DNA from 3 places in the Vibrio algicola genome. Region 1 is predicted to be linked to each of the others. Evidence: predicted binding sites of a transcription regulator. Region 1 holds the regulator's gene; each other region holds the start of a gene.
What was found. Region 1 encodes MetJ, which represses methionine synthesis genes. Its sites were predicted from a motif close to TTAGACNTNTANANGTCTAA; they were not measured.
Positions count from the first base shown of each region.

Region 2: metE (5-methyltetrahydropteroyltriglutamate--homocysteine S-methyltransferase) is a predicted target of MetJ. The motif match lies at 4,463-4,482, and genes of this name have one in related genera.
Region 3: metK (methionine adenosyltransferase) is a predicted target of MetJ. The motif match lies at 788-807, and genes of this name have one in related genera.

Region 1 covers NZ_CP045699.1:219,626-224,865, reverse strand. The annotation lists gene GFB47_RS01015 (bifunctional aspartate kinase/homoserine dehydrogenase II) at 1-2,405, opposite strand, end outside; gene GFB47_RS01010 (O-succinylhomoserine (thiol)-lyase) at 2,406-3,572, opposite strand; gene metJ (met regulon transcriptional regulator MetJ) at 3,898-4,215, shown strand; gene GFB47_RS01000 (malic enzyme-like NAD(P)-binding protein) at 4,760-5,240, opposite strand, start outside.
Region 2 covers NZ_CP045699.1:1,417,802-1,423,041, forward strand. The annotation lists gene GFB47_RS06535 (DUF1214 domain-containing protein) at 101-766, opposite strand; gene GFB47_RS06540 (hypothetical protein) at 1,076-1,831, shown strand; gene metE (5-methyltetrahydropteroyltriglutamate--homocysteine S-methyltransferase) at 1,917-4,331, opposite strand; gene GFB47_RS06550 (LysR substrate-binding domain-containing protein) at 4,660-5,240, shown strand, end outside.
Region 3 covers NZ_CP045699.1:526,377-531,616, reverse strand. The annotation lists gene tkt (transketolase) at 1-425, opposite strand, end outside; gene metK (methionine adenosyltransferase) at 957-2,108, shown strand; gene GFB47_RS02380 (DUF2189 domain-containing protein) at 2,277-3,053, shown strand; gene GFB47_RS02375 (SprT family zinc-dependent metalloprotease) at 3,169-3,678, shown strand; gene GFB47_RS02370 (GGDEF domain-containing protein) at 3,891-4,784, shown strand; gene rsmE (16S rRNA (uracil(1498)-N(3))-methyltransferase) at 4,953-5,240, shown strand, end outside.

The DNA.
Region 1 (5,240 bases):
AAAATCGACAGTCGATTCAAATCCGATTGCAATGCACCTGCTGTCACCATTTTTCCAGCACCTGGGCCACGAATAACCAACGGATTTTCTTTATACCAATGGCTTTCTATTGCAAAGATATTGTCACATGGCAATAAGTTCGCCAGCGCATGTTCAGGATTTAATGCCTCAACACCAACCGTCGCTTTGCCATCTCGATTTAAACGCGCCACATAACGCAGCACCTTTCCATCCGCTTGGGCTTTTTCCAAACGTTCGGTTAAACGCTCATTAAGCAATGCGCCGTAATCGAAAAAATCATCGGTTGAAAGATGTTGCAACTCTTGCGGCACCAAAGACTCAACTTTGACATCTTCAGGTTCAATGGTAAATCCAGCTTCGCGGGCAAGGATCACTAATTTACGCATCACATCAGAACCATCTAAATCTGAGCGAGGATCCGGTTCGGTTAACCCTTGTTGCCACGCCAAATCAACTAAATCACTAAACGGAATTGAGCCATCAAATTGCTGGAACAACCAAGATAATGTACCGGAAAAAATGCCCGAAATAGCGGTAATTTCATCACCACTATCACGCAGATCATGAATGGCATAGTTGACTGGCAAACCTGCCCCCACGGTGGCGTTATACAACCAATGACGTCCGGTTTTTTGGAACGCATCTTTGATGGCATGATAACGAACCGAGCTTGATGCACCGGCGATTTTATTGGCGCAAATCAGGTGCATACCTTGTTCGGCAATTCGTTCATATTGATCGGCTAACAAAGCGCTGGCAGTGACATCCATCACCACCACTTCATCGTAGCGTGTTTGGTGGGCCAGCGTGTCTAACCAAGTGCCACCATCATTACTGATACTCTCATCTTCAAATTGAGCCAGTGCATCTTTTGGGGTAATGCCATTGAGATCGAGCCAGTAGGTTTGACTATCAACCACTGCTACTAAATCAAAACTCATGCCGCTGCGTTTTTCTAATTCCGCTTGTTGGCTTTCAAATAGAGCCAACCAACTAGAGCCAATATTACCTTTACCACACAATGCAATCGCGACACGTTTTTGTGCTTGGAACAGTTGAGAATGCACACCAGCAACAATACTTGCGACATCTGTGCGACGTAAAATGGCAACTAAACTCAAGCCTGAATCTGCGGCAGAGACGAACTCCACAGGGGCATCTTTTAATTGTTGATAGAAGCCATAACAATGATTGGCATTACTGGTCACGCCAGCGCCAACAGCAGCCACCATTGAGTAGCCTTCTTTTAGCTTAATTTCTGCGCCAACCGCGATATCTTGCAAGTAACTTAACGCATCTCCGGCAATTTCTTGCGTATACGCCAGCAGCAAGCAACCTTGATCAGGCTGTGATTCCATTGCTAAGGGTTGTAATTGTGCGCGAGCTAATGAACGCATCACATCTAACTGCAAACGTTCAAAATCATGTCCTGCGCCAAAATGAATTTGCACCATTAATACTTCTTCAATCGAAGTGATAATTTTGGCACCACGACCAGAAGCTAATACACGCTCAATTCGAGTTGAGCCACATTCTGGTTGGTAACTGCAACGCAGGCTTAAATCCATCGCGCTTTGTGCTACCGGTTGCAGTGTTCGGCTATGCAGTACTGGCGCAGCAAGACGAGCAAGCTCACTGGCTTCATCTAGACGCAGCAAAGGCAATAAACACGCATCAGAGACTTTACGCGGGTCGGCGCTAAACACACCTGCGACATCACTCCAAATGGTCACGCGTGTCACTTCGGCTAGTACGCCAATCACAGTGGCTGAATAATCGGAACCATTACGCCCTAATAACACAGTTTCACCCGCATCGTTACGCGCCATAAAGCCGGTGATCACGATACGAATTTTTCCGTGCTGCGCTAGGCGCTCTTTAAGCAAAGGTAACGAGCGAGCGCGATCGACTTCTGGTTGAGCACCACGTTCTGCGCGTAAGAAGCGACGAGAATCCAATTGCACCGCTTCCATATCTAAATGACATAGCAAGGCACTTAATAGACGCGAAGACCACACCTCACCATGACCGAGAGCATCACAGCGCTCAACAACATTAACTGGCGCGGTGATCTCACTTAATTCTAAGAACTCATGATGCAATAAATCCAATAACGGTTGTGCGGCTTCTGCCGGTAATAATGACTCAACCAGATCCACTTGAAATTGACGTAACTGTTGTAGAATTTCGTGGGCAATTCGACCATCTTTTTCCAATGCTGCTAACCAATCAATCAATCGATTGGTGGTACTGCCCGCCGCTGATACAACAATTAAATCCGATTGATTGGAGTATTCGCGCAAAATATTTGCCACGCGTTTATAACATTCGGGATTAGCTAAACTGCTGCCTCCAAATTTGTGTAATTGACGAGCCGTGCTCATTTACGCTACCTCTTGTGCTTTTTTAAATGCTTGCTCTAAATCGGTGATCAAGTCTTGGCTATCTTCTAAGCCGACCGATACACGGAGCAAGGTTTGTGCAATACCTGCTTGTTGTTGCGCTTCATCTGACATGGCGCGATGTGTCATCGAAGCAGGATGACAAATTAGACTTTCCACTCCCCCTAGCGATTCCGCTAACGAGAATAATTGGAGCTGACCAACAAAAACCTTCAATTGTTCCATACTGCCGTTCAGTTCAAAGCTAAGCATAGAACCAAAACCAGTTTGTTGTGCTTTGGCGATCTCATGGCCCGGATGTTGTGGCAAGCTTGGGTGATAAACAGTGCCTACTAATGCTTGGGTTTGTAAAAATGCTAATAATGCTTGGGCGCTTTCTTCATGGACTCGCATCCGTGCTGGAAGCGTTCTTAAACCACGCAAGGTCATATAACTATCAAACGGCGTCCCTGTGGCACCAATGCAGTTGCCCCACCATGAAAGCGTTTCGACATGGTCAGGATCTTTTGCAATGATCACGCCGCCAATCACATCAGAATGACCGTTAATGTATTTGGTGGTGGAATGCACCACAAAATCTGCGCCTAATGTAATCGGCTTTTGGTACACCGGTGTCATAAAGGTGTTATCAACGGCCACTAATGCACCGACTTGCTTGGCTTTTTGACAGGCTAACGCGATATCGACCACGCGAACCAAAGGGTTAGATGGAGTTTCAAGTAAAATCAGCTTAGGCTTTTTGGCGATGGCTGCATCAAATTCAGCTTGATTGGATTGATCGACAAACTGAACTTTAAAGTCACCTTTTTGCGCGCGCGTATTAAATAAACGATAAGTACCACCGTAACAATCATGCGGCGCAATAATTAAATCATCAGGGCTTAAGAAAGCCGACACCCATAAATTTAGAGCCGAAGTACCACAATTGGTGATCACCGCGCCTGCACCTGACTCTAATTCTGACAATGCTTGTTCAAGTAGTCCGCGGTTAGGGTTGCCCGAGCGGGTATAGTCGTATTGCGGCACTTCACCAAAGGCAGGAAAGCCGTAGTTGGTAGAAAGATAAATCGGTGGCACGACCGCGTGATATTGAGAATCCGATTCAATACCGGTACGCACAGCAACAGTAGCAGGCTTTCTTGAACTCATGGTGTCTTCCTTTTCCATTTGCGCTTTGTTTTCTTTGAAAATAGATTGATTTAAAGAGTTAAAACCGCAATCACGAATCAATTGTTTGACAGAAATTCAATCTTACCGTTTTTTTAGGCAGTATTGTGCTTTCTCTCGTTCTTTTCTGCTACTTTATCGCTACCAAATCAAGACGTCAACACTTCTGGACGTCTAAACGTCTTTACTTGTGGCAGTCAATGCCGCTAGAATCGCACCCTGACAATTAATAATACCAATCAAAGTAATGAGATGATCAGATATTTACCTTGATTGATATAACAACAATAAACAGCGAAGGTACATGATGGCCGATTGGAATGGTGACTACATTAGCCCGTATGCGGAACATGGGAAAAAAAGTGAACAAGTTAAAAAAATCACAGTTTCTATTCCGCTCAAAGTATTAAAAATACTGACAGATGAGAGAACTCGTCGCCAAGTCAATAACCTGCGCCATGCCACTAATAGTGAATTGTTGTGTGAAGCATTTTTGCATGCTTATACCGGTCAGCCTCTGCCAACCGATGAAGACTTACGAAAAGATCGCCCTGATGATCTGCCAGCAGAAGTGAAAAAACTGATGACCGAAATGGGCATCGAATTCGAAGCTTTTGATGATTAACAACCGATTCTCATTTTAGTCATTAATCACTAAAAATTGATGACTAGGGGCTGTTAATCTTTCGTGGTTGTTTTTGCTGCGAATTGTTGGGTTTTTATACAAGGAAGAGGCTTTGTGGTGTAGCTGGCTACACGAAAAGCCGATGACGAAGTAGAAAAGACCAACAAACGCAGCCCGAAGGGTTCGGCTAAAAGCCTTTTACTCTTCGTTAAGTCTCATTTACTTAGAATAACTAGGCTTCAATCGACTTGCCTCGATTAAAAGGCTTTTATCTCGAACAAAATTTAATCACGAAAGATCAACAGCCCCTAGAAACGAACAAAAAAAGCCCGATCAAATTAGATTTGATCGGGCTTTTTTTGTTCAACTTTCTTCAATTAGAAAGGACTTATACCAATTCCATAAATTTAATGATCATTCAAAATTGAGTACAGAGAAAAGTATCAAAAGCCATGGGTGCCTTGTCTTAAGCGATCAAGGACGGATCAGCGTCTTTTCGGCGTATTCAAATTGATCAAATATAAAATGGAATTGGTATTAAAATTTATTTGTACTGCTCAGGTAACGCAATACGCGCCACACCAGACTTCACCGCCGCGCGAGCGACAGCGCCAGCAACGCGTGGTAATAAACGTGGATCCATTGGTTTTGGAATAATGTACTCCGAGCCAAAGCTTAATGATTCAACCCCTGCAGCAGCTAACACTTCCGCTGGCACTTCTTCTTTAGCCAACTGACGAATCGCCTCTACCGCAGCCAATTTCATTTCAGTGTTAATTTCACTGGCACGAACGTCCAACGCACCACGGAAAATGAATGGGAAACAAATCACGTTGTTAACTTGGTTTGGGTAATCACTGCGTCCGGTCCCCATGATCAAATCATTACGTACTTTGGCAGCAATTTCTGGTTTGATTTCAGGATCTGGGTTTGAACAAGCAAATACCACCGGTTTGTCTGCCATTAATGCCAAAGCTTCAGGTGGCAGTAAGTTTGGACCTGATACCCCTAAGAATAAATCTGCC
Region 2 (5,240 bases), 1.2 Mb from region 1:
TTAGCATCGAAAAAAAGGTCCGAATTTACGGTTAAAACGTAAACTCTGACCTTTTTATTTCCGGTTTCTTAATATCTTAGCCACTTGACTGATTCGCGTTCTACTTTACTAAAGTAAAATCTGGCATCACAAAGGTTTTATTATGCAGTTCTTTCGTTGCGCCATAGTAACGGAACGTTGGTAATGGACGTTTACCGGCGGTTGGGATCCAGTTCTCTTCAAATCCTTTTGGCGCTTTTGGGTCCACATAAAGTGTTACGCTACCGTCGCTATTTTTCTTCATTTTATCCATATCGTATGAAGATAATGTAGTCCTCGAGGACGGGGTATAAATAAATGAGAAGGTGGCGCGATCATAAACCGTTAATGCCCAGAATTGTTTGACCGGCATATTCGTCGGTACGGTGACTTTATACAGCTTACCTGCTTCCAACTTATTGCCATCGGCATCATCCATTGCGGCTAAGTACCAATTGGCTGGTGTATCGCTTAGTACTTTCGGCACATAGGTACACCATACGTATTGAGCCGCACGCGCGGTTATATCAATACTGTCATCGTATGTGAATGAAAAACGCTTATTGGCATCAGATTGTAGTAATGATGCGTAGTGACGATTCGACCAGAAGAAAAAACGCTTCGGTGGATTATCATACCAATGCTGCACATAATACCAAGCATCAATGGCCCCTTGGCGCATGGCTTTTTTAGTGATAGCATCCGGTGCAAAAGGCTTACCCTTCTCTATTCCAAGAGATTTCAGCATCCCCATCATCACTTTATCTTGCTCTTTTACCGGCTCAACCGAGACGATATCATAGAGATTTTGGAAATGACGCTCATCAAAGAATGGTAAGGTCGGGTAGCGTTTATTAATTGGATCGATAAAGCGTTGTTTCGGTGGATTTGCCGCCTAGATATCTGGTATTAAAAGCCTCACTTATTACAAGGGAGATCAACGTATCATATTTTCAAATATTCAAATTCAATGTTAACTCTATGTTATTAGTGCTGACTTTTACTGATATTTACGTTATTTTGGTTTATTCCCTCGACTTGATATAAGGTGATTTGATTGTTGAAGTCTATTTTCATTCTACTTATCGTCCTTGTCTTACCCGCTCAAGCCTGTGAAATCACTCAAGCCAGTGTGTATTCCGATCAGCAACTTTCACAAAACTGCCAGCTGAACATTTTTGATCATACCAATCAAAGCATTGCCAAAAAATCAGTCTATTTTGTACAGTTTAAGTATGTTGATATCGCCAGTTATGAAAAACTAAAAATGCAATATCAACAAAAACACGGCTTACCTCAAACCCATCAACTTTTTAAACAAGGCTTTCGCCTTTTTATTGGCCCTTTGGCATTGAGCGATGTGTATCGAGTGCAAGCCATTATGCATTCTTTCGGCTATAAAGATGCCTTAATTAAATATACCCCACTGACCAATATCACATTGATCAAAAGTAAATCATCGGTGAAAATATTGCCTCAAATGCTATTGGTGCAACAACAAGCTAAGACTCATTTATTGTTACCCATCTATGGCAACCAATATCAAGGAAATGTGACTCACTATAATGACACCAACTTAGGGCTATTTACCTATCAACAAGCTCAAGAAGTGTGTCGCAGCGCCGATGCCCATATTGCTAATTTCAGTGATTATAAAGCGCTATTATCCGACACGAAATTTGTAATTGAGTATGCAGCTAAATCACAATTCTGGCTCACATCCAATGAAACGATTCGTCGGATTAATAATAAAATCGATGTTCGCCAACACCTGTCCCCTATTCGCTTTAATGTTATTTGTGCCACTCAATAGTTCCCCCACTAAAAACACCGCAGCTATTAACTGCGGTGCTTTATTGCTCTCTAATTGTGACAATTAGGCTTTAATATAAATGTGGTTAGCTTAATTCTGTCTCTAACTCTTCGGCCTTAACCGTATCGGTCACTTGATAGAGTTGACGTAATGTTTTAGCCGCAGCGACCATATTTTTTAATGACGCTTCGGTTTCTGTCCAGTTACGGGTTTTTAATCCGCAATCTGGATTGACCCATAAACGCTCAATCGGAATTTTAGTGGCGGCCGTTTTTAATAAACTCACGATCCATTGTTGGCTTGGAATATTAGGCGAATGGATATCGTAAACCCCCGGTCCAATTTCATTAGGGTAATTAAATTCTTCAAACGCTTTTAATAACGCCATATTTGAACGCGAGGTTTCAATCGTGATCACATCGGCATCTAACGCGGCAACTGAATCGATGATCTCATTAAACTCGCTGTAACACATGTGGGTATGAATTTGAGTTTCTGGTTTCGCGCTGGAAGCTGATATTTTAAATGCGTCCACTGCCCAGTCTAAATATGCTTTATGATCGCGTTTTTTCAGTGGCAACCCTTCACGAATAGCTGGCTCATCAATTTGAATAATATTAATTCCCGCTCGCTGTAAATCCTCGACTTCATCACGTAGGGCAAACGCCAGTTGGTCGGCAATTTGTTTGCGAGTGATATCTTCGCGTGGAAAAGTCCAACAAAGGATCGTCACCGGACCGGTCAGCATGCCTTTCATTTGCTTTGAGGTGAGAGATTGCGCGTATACCGACCAATCAACTGTTATTGATTTTTCACGCTCGATATCGGCCACAACAATGGCCGGTTTTACGCAGCGTGAACCATAGCTTTGTACCCAGCCAAATTGAGTCACTTGGAAGCCGGCAAGATTTTCGGCAAAATATTCCACCATGTCGTTACGTTCGGCTTCACCATGCACTAAGACATCAAGATCTAACGCTTCTTGGCGTTTAACCGCATCTTGAATATGGCCTTTTAATGCTTGCTGATAATCATCCGCATTTAATTGACCACGGCGAAATGCACTGCGTTGCTGACGAATGTCGGCGGTTTGAGGGAAAGATCCAATGGTGGTGGTCGGCAATAAAGGCAAACCTAACACTTGCGCTTGATGCTGAGCACGCTCGGGATAACTGGCACTGCGTTGGGTTAGCGCCTTGGTTAATCCCTTTAAGCGTTGCTGAACTTGAGGTTTATTAACATGCGTGGCGGTTAAGCGATCTTTAATTGGCTGACTGTAAGTGGCACAAGCTTCAATGGCATGTCCATTTCCATCGAGTGCCGCCCCTAGCAAACTCACCTCATTAAGTTTTTGTTTCGCAAACGCAAACCAACTTTTTACTTCTTCACTGAGATCCGTTTCAAGCTCTAAATCAATCGGACTGTGCAATAATGAACACGAGCTTGCTACCCATAATTTATCTCCACGTTGCGCTTTGACTGGTTGCAGCTTTTCAAGCCAAGTTTGCAGATCGGCGCGCCACACATTTCGCCCATTGATCACCCCGACCGATAACACCCAATCTTGTGGGATCGCAGCATTAACCGCTTCCAGTTGTTGTGGTGATGCCGATAAGTCAATATGCAAGCCATCAACATTAAGCTCCACAATTTTGGCTAAGTTATCTTCCACCGAATCAAAATAAGTGGTTAAGAGGATTTTCACATCACTTTGTAAGATCTGATACGCCAATTTGAAAGCATTTGACCATTTATCCTCTAACTCTAAACTTAAGATTGGCTCATCAATTTGTACCCATTCCACCCCGAGTGATTTTAGTTTGCTCAAGATCGCTTGATAGGCCGATAATAACCGTGGTAATAGGCTTAATCGATCAAAGCCATTGTCAACTTCTTCAGCATTAATTTCTTTGCCTAGATACAAATAGCTTAATGGCCCAAGTAACACTGGTTTAACCTTGTGACCGGCTTGAATGGCTTGGTTTACTTCTTCAAATAATTGCGGCCAACTGACTTGAAAACTGTCCTCTTGACTAAACTCGGGCACGATGTAATGGTAATTGGTGTTAAACCATTTGGTCATGTCACCGGCGGCCGCGCCATTATTATCACCCGCATGATCAGAGCCATGCACAGAGCCACAACCACAACTGTCGCCTTCTGAGGCCGATTGACCACGCGCCACTTTAAATAAGGTATCTAAATCAGGGAAACCACCGTTAGAATGTCTGGCCGGAACATGTCCGAGTAACAAACTGGTGCTTAATACATGGTCATACCAAGCAAAATCGCCCGCCGCCACATAGCTTAATCCACTAGTCGATTGATCATTCCAATGACGTTGGCGTAAATCACTGCCGACTTGTTTGAGTTGGGCTTGATTGATCTGCCCTTTCCAATATTGCTCTTGGGCAAATTTAAGTTCACGTTTGTCTCCCACTCGCGGATAGCCAAGAATGTGAGTAATGGTTTTATTAGTTGAATGCGTTGAAGTTGTCATAATGAATATCCTTATCTAAATAAATCCGTCTGGATGGCTAAATAATCCCTTTTCACAGCAACATGAGCAATGTCTATAAATTCACAATCAATATGAATTTTTTTCATAAATAGAGCGTTCCCCATCCATTTTTGGACATCTAGACGTTTACAACCAAGCCTGAAACCAGTAGCTTGTTAAAACAGAGCACTTATGAAAATAAATCGCTCAGTAAAATAGATCTCTTGGTACAACAGGTCACTTGGTAAAACAGGTCACTGAGTAAAAAATCAGCCTGATAAACAAAGCACGGATAAATCAATCGAAAACAACAGATTAAGGATGATCAATGATTGAGATTAAACATTTAAAAACGCTGGTGGCATTACGCGATACCGGATCATTGACCGCGACGGCGACCATGATGCACTTAACTCAATCGGCCTTATCTCACCAATTAAAGGAGTTAGAATCTCGCCTTGGTGGCCAATTATTTTTGCGCAAGACTCGGCCCGTTAAATTCACCTCAGAAGGCGCTATTTTATTAGCATTGGCAGAAGAACTGTTACCTAAACTGGCGCGGGCTGAGAATGACATTGCCAGCTTAAAAGAAGATGTTAATGGACGTTTGCACATGGCGATCGAATGCCATTCTTGCTTTCAATGGTTGATGCCAGCACTGAAAGAATATCAAATCACTTGGCCCAGTGTGACGCTGGATTTTTCTTCTGGCTTTGGGTTTGAACCTTTGCCGGCATTAGTGTCAGGTGAACTAGATTTGGTGATCACTTCCGATATACAGCCGCGCTCAGAGGTGCATTATGAGCCGTTATTTGATTTTGAAATGCGCTTGATCACCGCCACCAATCATCCACTCGCAGACAAAGAGTTCATTAGCCCTGAAGATTTAGCATCACAAACTATGCTGTC
Region 3 (5,240 bases), 310 kb from region 1:
TGACCTTCTTTATTAAATTGTGCCGCTAGAGATTTTTCAGCCAACGCCATACCAACCGCGTTAGTGATACCTTGACCTAGAGGGCCGGTTGTTGTTTCAACGCCAGGTGCATAACCGTATTCTGGGTGACCTGGAGTTTTTGAATGCAATTGACGGAAGTTTTTCAGCTCAGAAATTGGTAGCTCGTAACCTGAAAGGTGAAGCAAAGAATAAATCAGCATAGAACCGTGGCCATTCGAAAGAATGAAACGGTCACGATCAGCCCACTCAGGGTTTTGTGGGTTGTGGTTTAAGTGTGAACGCCAAAGAACTTCAGCGATATCGGCCATCCCCATTGGGGCGCCTGGGTGACCCGAATTGGCTTGTTGAACACCATCCATGCTTAAAGCGCGGATTGCATTTGCTAGATCTTTACGAGACGTCATGTCTGCTCCTGAGTGCATAAGCGAAAATATTTAATATTTAAGGTTAGATAAGCGGGCTAGAATAACCTCAGCCCGCTTGGTCGCCGATATTGTCGCAAAGCCTTACTATGACTGCAAACGTTAAGATCTCGATCTGTTGATTCTGCGCTTTATTTTTTCGCTTTTTATACCTATCACACATTTCACCACATTCAACTGGATTGTAAGTAAAATATAGGGTTAGGCACGCAAACGTTGTCGTATTGGGTCTAAATTTATGCCGTAATTTTAATTTGAACTTTTTTATCGCTATGTCACTGATGTAATCGTTTTCGCAGCCTTGAATTAAAAAAAGGCTTGTAATTCGAGCAATCAAAACTAGAATAGACGTCTAGATGTAGAAACACCTACAATTTTAACGTTTATTAAAAGACGCGAGCCCTTGTCGTTAACCTCTCTTGACATGTTAACTTTCAATCATGGGCGCATCTTTTCTAACTCAATCACGCCATCAAATACTCAATGACGTGGTTTTAAGTGGAGCACACATACATGGCTAAGCATTTATTTACTTCAGAATCTGTATCTGAAGGTCATCCAGACAAAATTGCCGATCAAATTTCTGATGCGGTATTGGATGCAATCCTAGAGCAAGATCCTAAAGCACGTGTGGCGTGTGAAACTTACGTAAAAACCGGCATGGTTATGGTTGGCGGCGAAGTGACGACTTCTGCATGGGTTGATATCGAAGAAATCACTCGTGAAACCGTTCGTGAGATTGGTTACATCCATTCAGATATGGGTTTTGATGCCAACTCTTGCGCCGTATTAAATACCATTGGTAAGCAATCTCCAGACATCAACCAAGGTGTCGATAAAGCCGATCCTAAAGATCAGGGCGCGGGCGACCAAGGTATTATGTTTGGTTACGCCACCAACGAAACGCCAATTCTAATGCCTGCTCCAATCACTTATTCTCACCTATTAGTGAAGAAGCAAGCTGAAGTTCGTAAAAGCGGCAAGTTGGATTTCTTACGTCCAGATGCGAAATCTCAAGTTACCTTCCAATACGATCAAGGCAAAATTGTCGGTATTGATGCAGTGGTACTTTCAACTCAGCACAGCGATTCAATCTCAACGCCGGATCTACGTGAAGCAGTAATGGAAGAAATCATCAAACCTGTTCTTCCTGAAGAATGGTTAAATAAAGACACTAAGTACTTTATCAATCCAACCGGTCGTTTTGTTATCGGTGGCCCAATGGGTGACTGTGGTTTAACCGGTCGTAAAATTATCGTTGATACCTACGGCGGCGCAGCGCGTCACGGTGGCGGCGCATTCTCTGGTAAAGATCCATCAAAAGTAGACCGTTCAGCGGCTTATGCAGCACGTTATGTAGCAAAAAACATTGTGGCTGCTGGTCTTGCTGATCGCTGTGAAATTCAATTGTCTTACGCGATTGGTGTTGCAGAGCCGACATCTATCATGGTTGAAACCTTTGGCACTGAAAAAGTACCAGCCGACATTATTGTTGAAGCAGCACGTCAACACTTCGACCTACGTCCATACGGCCTACAAGAAATGTTGAACTTGCTACAACCTATCTACAAGAAGACCGCCGCTTATGGTCACTTTGGTCGTGAAGAGTTCCCTTGGGAAGCTACCGACAAAGCCGCTTCATTACGCGCCTTTGCTGGCCTATAAAAGCCACTAAAAATAAAAACAAGCTTAATCAAGCCCTTGCCTTTTTGGTGAGGGCTTTTTGTTTACAGCTATAAAAATAACGGATAAATAATGAGTAATAAATTTGTAATTTAAGCGGATCATGCCAATAGTTAAAGCGTGACGAATCGAGAATCCATAGGAGGATTTATGCCTCGTACCGCCAAATCATCTGATTTCAAAGTGCCTGATAACCAATATGCTCGCACCATCCCATGCAATCATATCGCCACCTTTGCCCCGCTAGGTTGGCTTAAAAAAGGTGCCACCGATTTAATTCATGCCCCTATGGTCAGCCTATTTTACGGACTCTGTTTCGCCTTAGCCGCCGCAGGTATCGAATGGCTAGTTTTCTTACAAGGCTCGCACTTAGTGGTCTTCCCCAGTTTAATTGTTTATATGCTGATCGGTCCGTTTTTAGCATTAGGGCTTTACGATGCCAGTTGGCAAATGGAAAAAAATAACCCACCTAAACTACTGCATTCCATGTTTGCCATTCGGCGTAACTCCGTATCGCAATGGAGCTTTGCAGTGATGCTGTGCGTCGCGATGATCTTTTGGATGCGTATTGCCTCTTTGCTGCATGCCATATACCCCGAAATGCAAGGCGCGCCGCTATCACACTTTATGCCCTTCTTAGTCACAGGTTCGGTGGTCGGGATCATTTTTTCTTGTTTGATTTTTTCTATCTCGGCTTTTTCGATACCTTTAATGATGGAAAGACGGGTCGATGTGATGACCGCTGTCTTTACCAGTTTTAACGCAGTAAAGCACAACTTATCAGCCATGATGGTGTGGGCTGCACTTATTGTGGTGGGGCTCTTGATCGGGTTTGCCACCGCAGGGATCGGCATGCTCATCACGATGCCAATCTTAGGTTTTGCCACTTGGCATGGTTATCGAGCCACCATTCAACGTAAACACTGATTTTTATATATCAGGTATAGCGCAACGCTTATATCTTCGATATTCTTCCCCTCCCTACTTTGATCATTAAAGTAGGGATTTTTTATTGGGTATCATTCTAAACTTAAGGTCAATGATGGCAGGTCGTGATATTCCCGCAGCGTTACTGCAACAGATAAACCAAACCGTGCAACACTGCATGCATAAAGCCGAGCAAGTATTGGACGAGAAGTTTGATCCCCCAAGTGTTCACTATAATGTTCGCGGCAAAGTGGCAGGAAAAGCATATTTGCAGAGCTGGGAAATAAGGCTGAACCCGACTTTATTATTAGAAAACCAAAGCGCTTTTTTACACCAAGTGATCCCGCATGAAATCGCCCATTTACTGACTTACCATCAATTTGGTCGAGTGCGCCCGCATGGTAAAGAGTGGCAAGCGATCATGCTTAAGGTATTTCAACTTAATCCTGATACCCGTCACCAGTTTGATGTCAGTTCAGTACAAGGTAGAACTTTCTCTTATCAATGCCAGTGTCGCCAGTACGATTTATCAATTCGTCGTCATAATAAAGTGATGCGCAACCAAGCTCAATACCACTGCCTTGAATGTAAGCAACAGCTGCAATTAAAAAGCGAGTGCAACTAAAAAACGAATGTCATTAAAAACAACTGGGTGATAACAACATTCCCCACATGAATGAGTAAAAATAAATACAAACAAAAATAGAATATAACACCTTGTTTATTTAATAATACAAAATAAATAAGATGAGTAAGCTTAAATATTATATGTAACGCCCTATCTTCATTTGTTTGAGACTACTAATATGTGCGCCTAATACCTTGTGAATTGAAATCATGACTGCTTATAAACATATCCTCGACATCCATCCTAACGCCTGTGTTGTGCATGTTAACTTCCGCCCTCTTTATGCGAATGACGCATTTGCCCGTTTTAGTGGTCTGGAAAGTGCCGAGCAAATTTTAAGCCTTGACTCATTAATGGTATTAATTGATTCAGAAGAACACGCTGACGCTCAAATTCGCTACCAACAAGCAATGAATGAAAAACAAGCCACCCCTGCCAAAATCATCCCCCATACCGATTTATTTGGTAATCCAGCCATCGTCGAAATCACCGATCGCGCAATAATATGGGACGGCCAACCGGCGCTGTGTACTTTCATTACGGTTGTGACAGATAAAATCAAAAAACAACGTCGTTTAAAAAAATTATCGGAGCAAGATGCGTTAACCAATATCCCCAATCGCCGTTACTTGATCAATACCATGAATGACCATCAACAAAATGGTGTTGCTGAGCAATATTATATGGCGTTGATCGACATTGATTTCTTTAAACGTGTCAACGACCAATACAGTCACTTAGCAGGAGATGCGGTGTTGATCCAATTCTCTGAGTTGCTTGCCGGTTTTTGTGACGAGGGCGATCATCTGGCTCGTCTTGGCGGAGAAGAGTTTGTTTTACTCATTAAATCAAATAACTTAACCAGTGTAGAACAACGAATAGAAAACCTGCGCTCTACTGTCGAGACCAATCATTTTATTATTGCCAGTAATGGTAACCATGAAGCGCCACGACTGCGTTGTACGGTTTCAATTGGCGTAACGGACATTGTGCAAGGTGAGCAAACCGACCTCCCTTATGGACGCGCCGATAAAGCCTTGTATCTGGCTAAAAATAGTGGCCGCAACCAAGTTAGAGTCCAACTGGCTCACGACCAAACCTAAACTTAACAAACCTAAACTTAACAAACCTAAGCTTAACCTAACAAATCTAAGCTTAACACTGATACGCCCAATCGATTTATCACATCTCAATCGTGCATTTTGCCCTTGTTTTTTCAGTTAAAAACACCCATGTTAAGGGGAGACTTTTAATCGAATACAGGTTACCGCATGAGAACCCCTAGAATTTACCATCCAGAAACCATTCTGGGACTGGGCGAACTCTCGCTTGCTGACGATGCCGCCGGTCATATTGGCCGCGTATTACGCATGACAGCAGGACAAGAAATTCTTCTTTTTGATGGCAGTGGCGCAGAATTTCCAGCCATTATATCCGCCGTGTCTAAAAAAAATGTTACGGTTGAATTACGCGAACGGATTGAACGCAATATTGAATCCCCACTCAATTTACATCTTGGGCAAGTGATTTCACGTGGTGATAAAATGGAGTTCACCATT